One region of the Rhizobium sp. NLR22b genome, then DNA from elsewhere that is predicted to be linked to it. Evidence: riboswitches for the same ligand, from Rfam matches in the RefSeq annotation. Region 1 holds a riboswitch; the other holds the start of a gene.
The links. A riboswitch is a leader RNA that binds a small molecule or an ion and turns the genes downstream of it on or off. The one in region 1 is predicted to bind cobalamin.
Positions count from the first base shown of each region.

Region 2: it holds a riboswitch for cobalamin, as region 1 does, so the genes downstream of both, bluB (5,6-dimethylbenzimidazole synthase) here and nrdH (glutaredoxin-like protein NrdH) in region 1, are expected to answer to the same signal.

Region 1 is NZ_JABDWM010000035.1:6,232-11,288, forward strand. It holds gene nrdE (class 1b ribonucleoside-diphosphate reductase subunit alpha) at 1-1,961, opposite strand, end outside; gene nrdI (class Ib ribonucleoside-diphosphate reductase assembly flavoprotein NrdI) at 1,940-2,353, opposite strand; gene nrdH (glutaredoxin-like protein NrdH) at 2,367-2,588, opposite strand; cobalamin riboswitch at 2,851-3,077, opposite strand; gene HJC00_RS30935 (heavy metal translocating P-type ATPase) at 3,463-5,057, opposite strand, start outside.
Region 2 is NZ_JABDWM010000012.1:75,574-80,630, reverse strand. It holds gene HJC00_RS19800 (RNA polymerase sigma factor) at 1-617, opposite strand, end outside; gene HJC00_RS19795 (YciI family protein) at 614-976, opposite strand; gene HJC00_RS19790 (DUF2865 domain-containing protein) at 1,236-2,333, shown strand; gene bluB (5,6-dimethylbenzimidazole synthase) at 2,337-3,026, opposite strand; cobalamin riboswitch at 3,068-3,255, opposite strand; gene HJC00_RS19780 (HAMP domain-containing methyl-accepting chemotaxis protein) at 3,578-5,057, shown strand, end outside.

The DNA of each region.
Region 1 (5,057 bases):
ATCTTCTCCGGCCCGATCTCATAGGCGTCCTGGTAAAAGTCGAGATTGTCGCTGGTCATGAACGGCGCCGGATAATAGACGCGGCCGATCTTGCCTTCCTTGCGGATCTCGATCTTCGAGACGATCGGATGGATCGAGGAGGTCGAGTGGTTGATATAGGAGATCGATCCCGTCGGCGGCACCGCCTGCAGGTTCTGGTTATAGAGGCCGGAGGCCATCACCGCCTTCTTCAGCGCAAGCCAGTCTTCCCTCGTCGGAACGGGGATGCCTGATTTGTCGAACAGCGCCTGCACCTTTCCGGTCGCCGGCTTCCATTCCTGCTCCGTATATTTGTTGAAATATTCGCCCGAGGCATATTTCGAATTCTCGAAGCCCTTGAAGCTGGTGCCGCGTTCGACCGCAAGCAGGTTCGAGGCGCGGATCGCGTGGTAGGTCACCGTATAGAAATAGATGTTGGTGAAATCGACGCCTTCCTCGGAGCCGTAAAAGATGCGTTCGCGGGCGAGATAGCCGTGCAGGTTCATCTGGCCGAGGCCAATCGCATGGCTCTCGTCATTGCCTTTCTCGATCGAGGGAACCGAGGCGATATGGCTCATGTCCGACACCGCCGTCAGCGCCCGGATCGAGGTCTCGATCGTCTTACCGAAATCGGCCGAATCCATCGCCGCTGCAATGTTCAGCGAGCCGAGATTGCAGGAAATGTCCTTGCCGAGATCCTTATAGGAGAGGTCGCCATTATATTCGCTCGCCTCACTCACCTGCAGGATCTCCGAGCAGAGATTGCTCATGGAGATGCGGCCGGCGATCGGGTTCGCCCGGTTCACCGTGTCCTCGAACATGATGTAGGGGTAACCGCTCTCGAACTGGATTTCGGCGATCACCTGGAAGAATTCCCGCGCCTTGATCTTCTTCTTCGAGATACGGGCGCCCGCCACCATCTCCCGGTACTTTTCCGTCACCGAGATCTCGGTGAAGGGTACGCCGTAGGCCCGCTCCACGTCATAGGGCGAGAACAGGTACATGTCCTCATTGTTCCTGGCGAGCTCGAAGGTGATATCAGGCACGACGACGCCGAGCGACAGCGTCTTGATGCGGATCTTCTCATCGGCATTTTCGCGCTTGGTGTCGAGGAAACGCATGATGTCGGGATGATGCGCGTTGAGATAGACCGCGCCCGCGCCTTGGCGCGCGCCGAGCTGGTTGGCGTAGGAGAAGCTATCTTCCAAGAGCTTCATCACCGGGATGATGCCGGAGGACTGGTTCTCGATCTGCTTGATCGGCGCGCCGGCCTCGCGGATATTCGTCAGCGACAGCGCCACGCCGCCGCCGCGCTTCGATAGCTGCAGTGCCGAATTGATCGACCGGCCGATCGATTCCATATTGTCCTCGACCCGCAGCAGGAAGCAGGAAACGAGTTCGCCGCGCTGCTTCTTGCCGGCATTCAAGAAAGTCGGCGTCGCCGGCTGGAAACGCCCGGAAATGATCTCGTCGACCATGTCACGGGCAAGCGCCTCATCGCCCCGCGCCAAGGTCAGCGCCACCATGCAGATGCGGTCCTCATAGCGCTCGAGATAGCGCTTTCCGTCGAAGGTCTTCAGCGTATAGCTGGTGTAATATTTGAAAGCGCCGAGGAAGGTCGGGAAGCGGAATTTCCGCGCATAGGCCTGATCGAACAGGCCGCGGACGAAATTGAAGGAATACTGGTCGAGAACCTCCCGCTCGTAATAGCCCTCGGTCACGAGGTAATCGAGCTTTTCCCGGAGATTGTGAAAGAACACGGTGTTCTGGTTCACATGCTGCAGGAAATACTGCTTGGCCGCCATGCGGTCCTTGTCGAGCTGGATCCTGCCCTCATCGTCATAGAGGTTCAGCATCGCGTTCAGTGCGTGATAGTCGAGTGTTTCGGCCGCTTTAAGTGGTTTTGCGCCTGTATCCCGCGTCAGATTTGTTCCCGTGTCCAAAATCGTCCCATCCCGTCTTTGACATTGGCGACATCCTCGGCTGTTCCCAGGAGCTCGAACCGGTAGAGGTACGGCACCTGGCACTTCTTCGAGATGACGTCGCCGGCAAGCCCGTAGGTCTCGCCAAAATTGCTGTTGCCCGCGGCAATCACGCCGCGGATGTTGGAGCGGTTTTCCGCCTCGTTGAGGAAACGGATCACCTGCTTGGGCACGGCGCCCTTGACGATCCCTGGGCCGCCGTCCCCACAATAGGTGGGCGAGATCAGCACATAGGGTTCGCGAATGTGGATGTCTTCAGCGCCGACGGGAATGCGCGTCGCGCGCAATCCCAACTTCTCGACGAAACGATGGGTGTTCCCGGATCGGCTGGAATAATAGACGATCAGCCCCACCGCTTTTCTCCGGTCAGGAGAGCGCGCTGATCATGTCGGGGCGGAAGCCCGCCCAATGCTGCTCGCCGGCAACGACGACCGGAACCTGCATGTAGCCCATGCCAAGCACGCGATCGAGCGCTTCGGCATCCTCGGAAATATCGACGATCTCATAATCGACGCCCAGGCGATCGAGGGCGCGGTAAGTGGCCGTGCATTGGACACAGGCCGGCTTGCTGTAAACGGTAACGCTCATCATCTTCCTCGTGATGTCAGTGAATGCAGGACACAGGACTGGGATCGGGCGCCGTGCGACGTCCGGGGCAATGCTTGATAATGATCTGGCAAAGTTGGCGCTTTAAACGCCCGACATCATCCCTCGCAGGATGTGCACGGGCGGCGGCTTTGATGTTCTCGACATGACTTCAAACCCCCGAAATGCTCATGCGGACGTTCGGGGCAGCGCAACAGACACGGATCATTCCGCTTCATGCACGCGACCTTCCGGACACCCCGCCCGTGGACGTTGCGTTCGAGGCAGGTCTCCTGGCTCACGGGTCGAAGCACCCTGCCCCAGCCTTCCCGGAGCATCATGCTCCAGTGACCTGAAATCGGACAGTTGCTCGCCGCTTACAGTTGCGGGGGCAGCTCCGGCATTGTCGCACCATGATGGCGCAGCGCACCGTATTCCCGTCTTAGCCCCCGATCCTCACGAATCGAAGGAACCTTGAACACTAGATATAGTACGCGAATCGTAATTCACGTCAACGGATGGTTTGTGCATTGCGTTACGGCAGGTTTGAAATCGCTGCATTCCTGTGAAAAACATGGACAACGAAAGCTTAACGAAAACAGGCTTGGAGATGACCGTAGTGGGGCTGGCCTATAGCCAGCTGCCAGGCTGCGGATAGACGACGCAAAACCCGCGACGTCATCCTCGGCCTTGTGCTGCCTTGTGCCGACGATCCACCCAGGTCCATTCTGAAAATAAGAGCTTTCCTGCCAGATAATTGCAGTGGTGAGATGCCCGGCACAAGGCCGAGCATGAGACCTTGTCAGCAAACCGAGCGCCGACCTAACGGATGACCGGCCCCGAATCGCTGGTCTTCAAACCGCCACCGGCAAAACATTCATCCCCGTACACGAAGCAGCCTGAGCGCGTTGATCGTCACCAGCACCGTGGCACCGGTATCGGCGAGGATCGCCGGCCAGAGCCCGGTCATGCCGGCGATCGTCGTCACCAGGAAGACAGCCTTCAGCCCGATCGCAATGGTGATATTCTCAAGGATATTGCGCATGGTCCGCTTGGAAAGCGCGATCATCCGCGCCACGTCGCCGACGCGTCCATGCAGCACGGCGGCATCCGCGGTCTCCAGCGCCACATCGGTGCCGCCGCCCATGGCGATACCGATGTCGGCGGCGGCGAGCGCCGGCGCGTCGTTGATGCCGTCGCCGACCTTGGCGACGACGAAGCCCTGACGCTTCAATTCGCCGACGACCCGCTGCTTGTCTTCGGGCATCATCTCGCCGCGCCAGTCGATATCGAGCATGCCGGCGACGGCTGCCGCCGTCCGCTTGTTGTCGCCGGTCAGCATCATCGCCTTGACACCGGCCAATTTGAGCGCGGAGAGCCCCGCCCCGGCATCCTCGCGCGGCTCGTCGCGCATGGCGATCAGGCCGGCCGCAGTGCCATTGACGAGCAGCACCGATACGCTCTTGCCCTCATCATTGAGCCCTGCAATACGCGCTTCCTGCTCCCCGTTCAGCGCCCCGCACTCGCGGGCGGCGGGCGGCGACAAGAGATCCAATGTCTCGCCGCCGACCTTGCCGGTGACACCCTTGCCCGGCAGCGCTTCCAGTTCGAAGGCCGGCGGCACGGGCACGCCGTCCGCCTTGGCGCGGTGGAGAATCGCCAGTGCCAGCGGATGGCTGGAGCCCTGCTCGAGCACAGCCGCGCGCGACAGGAGCTGCGCCTCGCCCAATCCGAAGGAAACAATGTCCGTCACCCGAGGCTTGCCTTCCGTCAACGTGCCTGTCTTGTCGAAGGCGACCATCGTCACCGTGCCGAGCGTCTCCAGCACCGCGCCGCCCTTCATTAAGAGCCCGCGCCGCGCGCCCGCCGACAGCGAAGCGGCGATCGCCGCCGGCGTCGAAATGACGAGCGCGCAGGGGCAGCCGATCAGCAGGATGGCAAGGCCTTTGTAGATCCATTCACCCCACGCGCCGCCGAGAAACAACGGCGGAACGACCGCGACAAGTGCGGCGACGACGACCACGCCCGGCGTGTAATAGCGAGAGAACCGATCGATGAAGCGCTCCGTCGGCGCCTTCGATTCCTGCGCTTCTTCCACCAGCTTGACGACGCGGGCGATGGTATTGTCGGCAGCGGCCGCCGTGACGCGAACCCTGAGCACCGCATCACCGTTGACCGTACCGGCATAGACGCCGGCATCGACGCCCTTGCGCACCGGCGTGCTCTCGCCCGTCACCGGGGCCTCGTCGATCGCACTCTCGCCTGAGACGATGACGCCGTCCGCCGAAATGCGGTCGCCGGGGCGAACCATGATGACCGCGCCGACGGCAAGGCTTTCCGCCGGCACCTCCCGCATCTGGCCATTGTCTTCGAGCAGCGCGGTTTTCGGCACCAGGGCCGTCAGCGACTGGATGCTTTCGCGCGCCTTGCCCGCCGCCACGCCTTCGAGCAACTCGCCGACGAGGAACAGGA
Region 2 (5,057 bases), on a different contig from region 1:
CTGTCGATGTCCATCCACCCGCTGGTATAGGCGGCGTAGATGGAGGCGAGTATCGGCGGCAGCCGGTGCGATAGTTCCTCCTTTTCCGGCACGAGGAACGGAATTTTCCCATCCCTGATCCTCGCCTTGGCTCTTACGAGCCTCTGGCCCATGGCCCTCGGAGAGACGAGAAACCGCGCGGCGATGTCTGCAGCGGTCAGGCCCAGCACGGTCTGGAGGATCAGCGGCGTTCGCGCGGAGGCATCGATGCCGGGATGTGCGCAGGCAAACATGAGCGCCAGTCGCCTGTCCGCAATTTCCTCATCCATTTCCGCCGCTGCCGAGAGTTCCTCGGCGATGAGGGTAAGACGATCGGCGCTCTTCGCCTTCACTTTGTCCTTGCGCCAGTCGTCGAGCTTGCGCCTGCGCGCGATCGTCAACAGCCAGGCATCGGGGTTATCGGGCACGCCATCGACAGGCCATTTTTCGAGAGCCGTGAGGAAAGCAGTCGCGAGCGCATCCTCGGCGGACGCGATATCACCCAAGCGCGCGCCAAGATAGGCGACGAGGCGACCATAGCTCTCGCGCGCCACTCGCTCTGCTACACCTCGGGCAACGGTGGAACCCGAAACCGTCATCCTGCATGTTCCGACGCATCCCTGATGCGACGAACCTCAACCGTTCCCCAGGACGCAGCAGGGCAGCGCGCCGCCCATTTGTTGGCTTCGTCCATATCGGCAACGTCTATGATAAAGTACCCACCGAACTGTTCGCGAATATCCGCATAAGGGCCGTCCAGAACACTGACGTCATTCCCTTGAACGCGAACGACACTCGCCTCAGAGGAACCGACCAGGGCATTGCTGGAGACGAATGCTGCCGCTTTCTCCAGCGCTTGCTGATAGGCATACATCTGGCCCATGAAGCGCGCCATGTCCTCGGGCGCTATGGACTTCCCGGCAGCTTCGTCCGCATGCAGCATCAGCATGTAGCGCATTTGCTTTATCCCCAGTGAAAACCAATCCCCAGCAGGAGCGAGCTGGGAGAATAACAATTCGGATGAAGAAGGGAACTGCTGTTAACGGCTGCAGTGTCCGTCGCCGGGGCAACGCTGTTGCCCGCATCTTCTGGATAAAATCCCGAAAATGCGCTAGGAATTGATCCAAGCTTATTAAGAGAAATACCTTAAGAGACAAGGTACGGCGAATGGACGCCACCTTTGACCGATCGACACTTTCTCACTTCCGGACGATGCCGTGAAACGCCGAAACCTGTCTCTTGCTCTTGTGCTTGCGCTGGCATCGCCGGCTGCCGCACAGAGCAGCGCCGTCTGCAACGACCTGCGTGGTCGCCTGGCCGACCTACCACGATCGATCGGCAACAATAACGGGCAGGAAGCGCGCCAATATGCCAGCGCAATCGCCGAGCAGAACCTCGAGCTGCGCAAGGTCCGCAACGATCTGCGCAGCTATGGCTGCACCTCGGGTAGCATGGTGGTGATCGGCGGCGAGAATGCCGATTTTTGCGCCGAGCTTTCTGATGCCGAAGCCCGGATGGTCGACAATATCCGTTATCTCCAGGATCAGCGCGACGAGTTGCGCAGCCAGGCCGGCGATGACGACGCGCGCCGGGAATTGACGGCGGCCCTCGAACGCAATGGCTGCAGCAGCGACAATTTCTATGCCCCGACCGAGCGCAGCGCCAGCGATCCTGCCCCAAGCGTCGAGGAACAGGCGATGCGCACCGACACCTTCATCCCGCTTGGCGGCGGTGAAGAGGCCGATCCATTTTACGGCCTGCCGAGGGCCGAAATGTTTTCGCCGGTCAGCACCATTTGCGTTCGCAGCTGCGACGGCGGCTTCTTCCCGATCAGTTCGAACACCACCTCGGTCGATTTCGGCCGCGATGCGCAGACCTGCGCCAAGATGTGCCCCGGCATCGAGACCGAGCTCTTCTATCGCGACGTGACCAGCACCGAAGCCTCGAACATGATCTCGGTCGCAACAGGCGCGCCCTATAGCGCCATGAAGAACGCCTTTGCCTACAAGAACCGCGCTCCCGGCGAGAAAAATACCTGCGCCTGCAATCTGACCGCCTATTACGAGGAGATGCGCGGCAAGCAGACCCTGGGCGAACCGCCGCAGCAGGGCTCGATCACGACGGTCCGCACCAATCCGCCGGCGAAAGATACTGCGGCAGCAGCAGTCCCGCCGCAGCCATCCGTTCCCGAGCGTCCCTACGACCCCACGCAGAACAAGGTCCGTCAGGTCGGCCCGCAATTCCTTGCTGGCGACCAGGGCTCGATCGACCTTGCCAATCCGGCGACGCCGGGCCCGCAACCACAACAGCAGTAATTGCTAAGGGTCGTTGCGTCCCCATCCGTCGTGGAAAACCAGTTCCTCGAGCGGCAGCCGCTGCCGCCAGCCTTTGACCGAGAGTTCCGGTTCATCATAAAGCCGATCGACAAAGCCGGCGCAGAGCCAAGCGACCACCTCGATATGCTCGGGTATGCCGAGAATTGATTTCAGGTCGCCTTCACGAAAGATGCTGACCCAGCCGATGCCGACCCCTTCGGCGCGGGCCGCAAGCCAGAGGTTCTGGATGGCGCAAACGGTCGAATAGGAATCCATCCGCGGATTGTGCGTCCGTCCCAGCACCACGCTGCCGCCGCGAGTGGGATCGCAGGTCACGCATATGCCGAGCGGCGCCTCCACGATGCCTTCGAGCTTGAGGGACCGATAGGCCTGCCGCCGCTCGCCTTCGAACATCGACGCCGCCTCTTCGTTGGCCTTGGCAAAGGCGTCGCGCACGCGCGCACGGACAGCTGGACTATTCACCAGAATGAAATTCCATGGCTGCATGAAGCCGACCGACGGCGCATGATGGGCGGCTGTCAGGAGCCGCGCCACGACGTCGTCGGGCAACGGATCGGGCAGGAACTGGCTGCGCACGTCACGCCGCGTCATGATCGCGTGATACACGGCTTCGCGCTCGGCCAGCGAAAAACCGGACGCCGCCGAAAGGGCATCCGCATCAAAGGGTCGCATCGTCAAATCCCCAACAACGCAACCGCCCGCCGTCCGCGCGGGTTGGGTCTATCTCGCCAGGCCGGTCTTCTGACTTGGCTTCATCCATCTGCCGCAGCCTTCCCGGCAAAAGCCAGTGGCGCGATGAAGCGGCAGACGTCGGCCTTACAGCGTTGGGCACGTTCCGGCCTTGCACCGGATTCCCGATTCTCCCGCCTGGACGGCGGGCACCTGACGGCGCATCTATTTCAGGAAACCGACGCGGCGGCAAGTGCACGCAGACCGAACCTGAAACCACGGCTGCATATGGCTGATCGAGGGGCGGATCACCGGGCAGACAACCCCCTCCTCGGCGATCTTTTGGTCGCAGGAGGAAACAGCCTCTGTGTGCCCGCCCATCCTCCTCTACTTTATGATTTATTCACACATCAAATCCACACTGCCTTTGCGCGTTTTGGGTCGCAAACTCCGACATGGGCATGAGCGCTCGTGATGTGACCGTCAGCGTCGATGCCGCGCTGATGTGCCGGTCGCGAAGATGGTCGACCGAGCCGCAATTCCAGGCTCCACGGATGTTCCAATTCTTGAAAACGATGCCCCTGACAGCCAAGCTGGCGGCGATTATCGTTGCCGTCAATCTCTGCGGCATTTCCGCCTTGGCCACCTATACATGGATGTATGAAACCCGGGCGCTGGTTGACGGCGCCCACGCAAATTGGTCCAAGGATGCGGAGCAGTTTGCATCTCTGGCCGCCGGCGGCGTCAAATGGGGCAAGGCGAACGCCGTTCGCGAGGCTTATTCGCTGTATCGTGACGATCCCTCGCTCGATCTTGTGCAATTTGCCGCATTCAACGCAGAGCTCGCTGCCGTCGACAGCTGGACCCGCGACGGCGTTTCCGGTTTGCCAACGCCGGCCGACCTGGCGACCCGCCTCAGCGCAAAACCCGACAAAACGACGATCGATGACAGCGGAATGTCCGCCGGTTTGGTCACGATTATCGCGCCGCTGCCGCTGGACAAGTCGGGCAAGACAACCGGCTACATCGTCACGAACTGGTCTGTCGAAAAAATCACTTCCGAAGTCCGCCAGAAGGTCCTCGTTTCGCTGCTCACGCAGTCCGCCATCACCGTTCTCGCCGTCATCGCTTTCCTCCTCGCCATGCGCAGCCTCGTTGGCAGGCCGCTCAGGATCCTCAGCAAACGAATTGGCGCGCTGCAGAATGGCGACCTCGCCTCCTCCGTCGCCTACAAGGAGAATGGCGACGAAATCGGCTTCCTCGCCCGTGCGCTGGAGGTCTTCCGTCACGAGGCGATCGCAAAGGTCGAAAGAGAGCAAGTCACTGCCGAGCAGACCGCCTCGTTCGACGCCGAACGGGCCCGCAACGCATTGCTGACGGAAGAAGCCGGCAACAGGCAACGGCTGGTGATGACCACTCTTGCGAACGCATTGGAAAGACTGGCCGCCGGCGACTTCTCGATCCAGCTTGCCGATCTCGGCCCTGAATTCGATAAATTGCGGCAGGACTTCAACAACATGGTCCAGGCCGTCGCAGCCGCGCTGACAGAGATAAAGATCGCTTCCGTCGCGGTTGAGGGCGGATCGAGCGAGCTGGCTTCCTCCGCAGATCAGCTGGCCAAACGGACCGAACAGCAGGCGGCAGCACTGGAACAGACCGCTGCGGCACTAGATGAAGTGACGACGACAGTCAAAACATCGTCGCAGCGGGCTGAAAATGCTGGACAATTGGTCGAGGAAACCAAGCGAGGTGCTCACGTCTCGGCGACGGTGGTGCGCGACGCGATCGGCGCGATGGACCGGATCCAAACCTCCTCCAGTCAGATCGGCCGCATCATCGGCGTCATCGACGAAATCGCATTCCAGACGAATCTGCTGGCGCTGAATGCCGGCGTCGAGGCCGCACGTGCCGGCGAGGCCGGCAAGGGATTTGCGGTTGTCGCACAGGAGGTTCGTGAACTCGCCCAGCGCTCGGCAAATGCGGCAAAGGAAATCAAGAACCTGATCAACGTTTCCGGCCAAGAGGTTGCTGCCG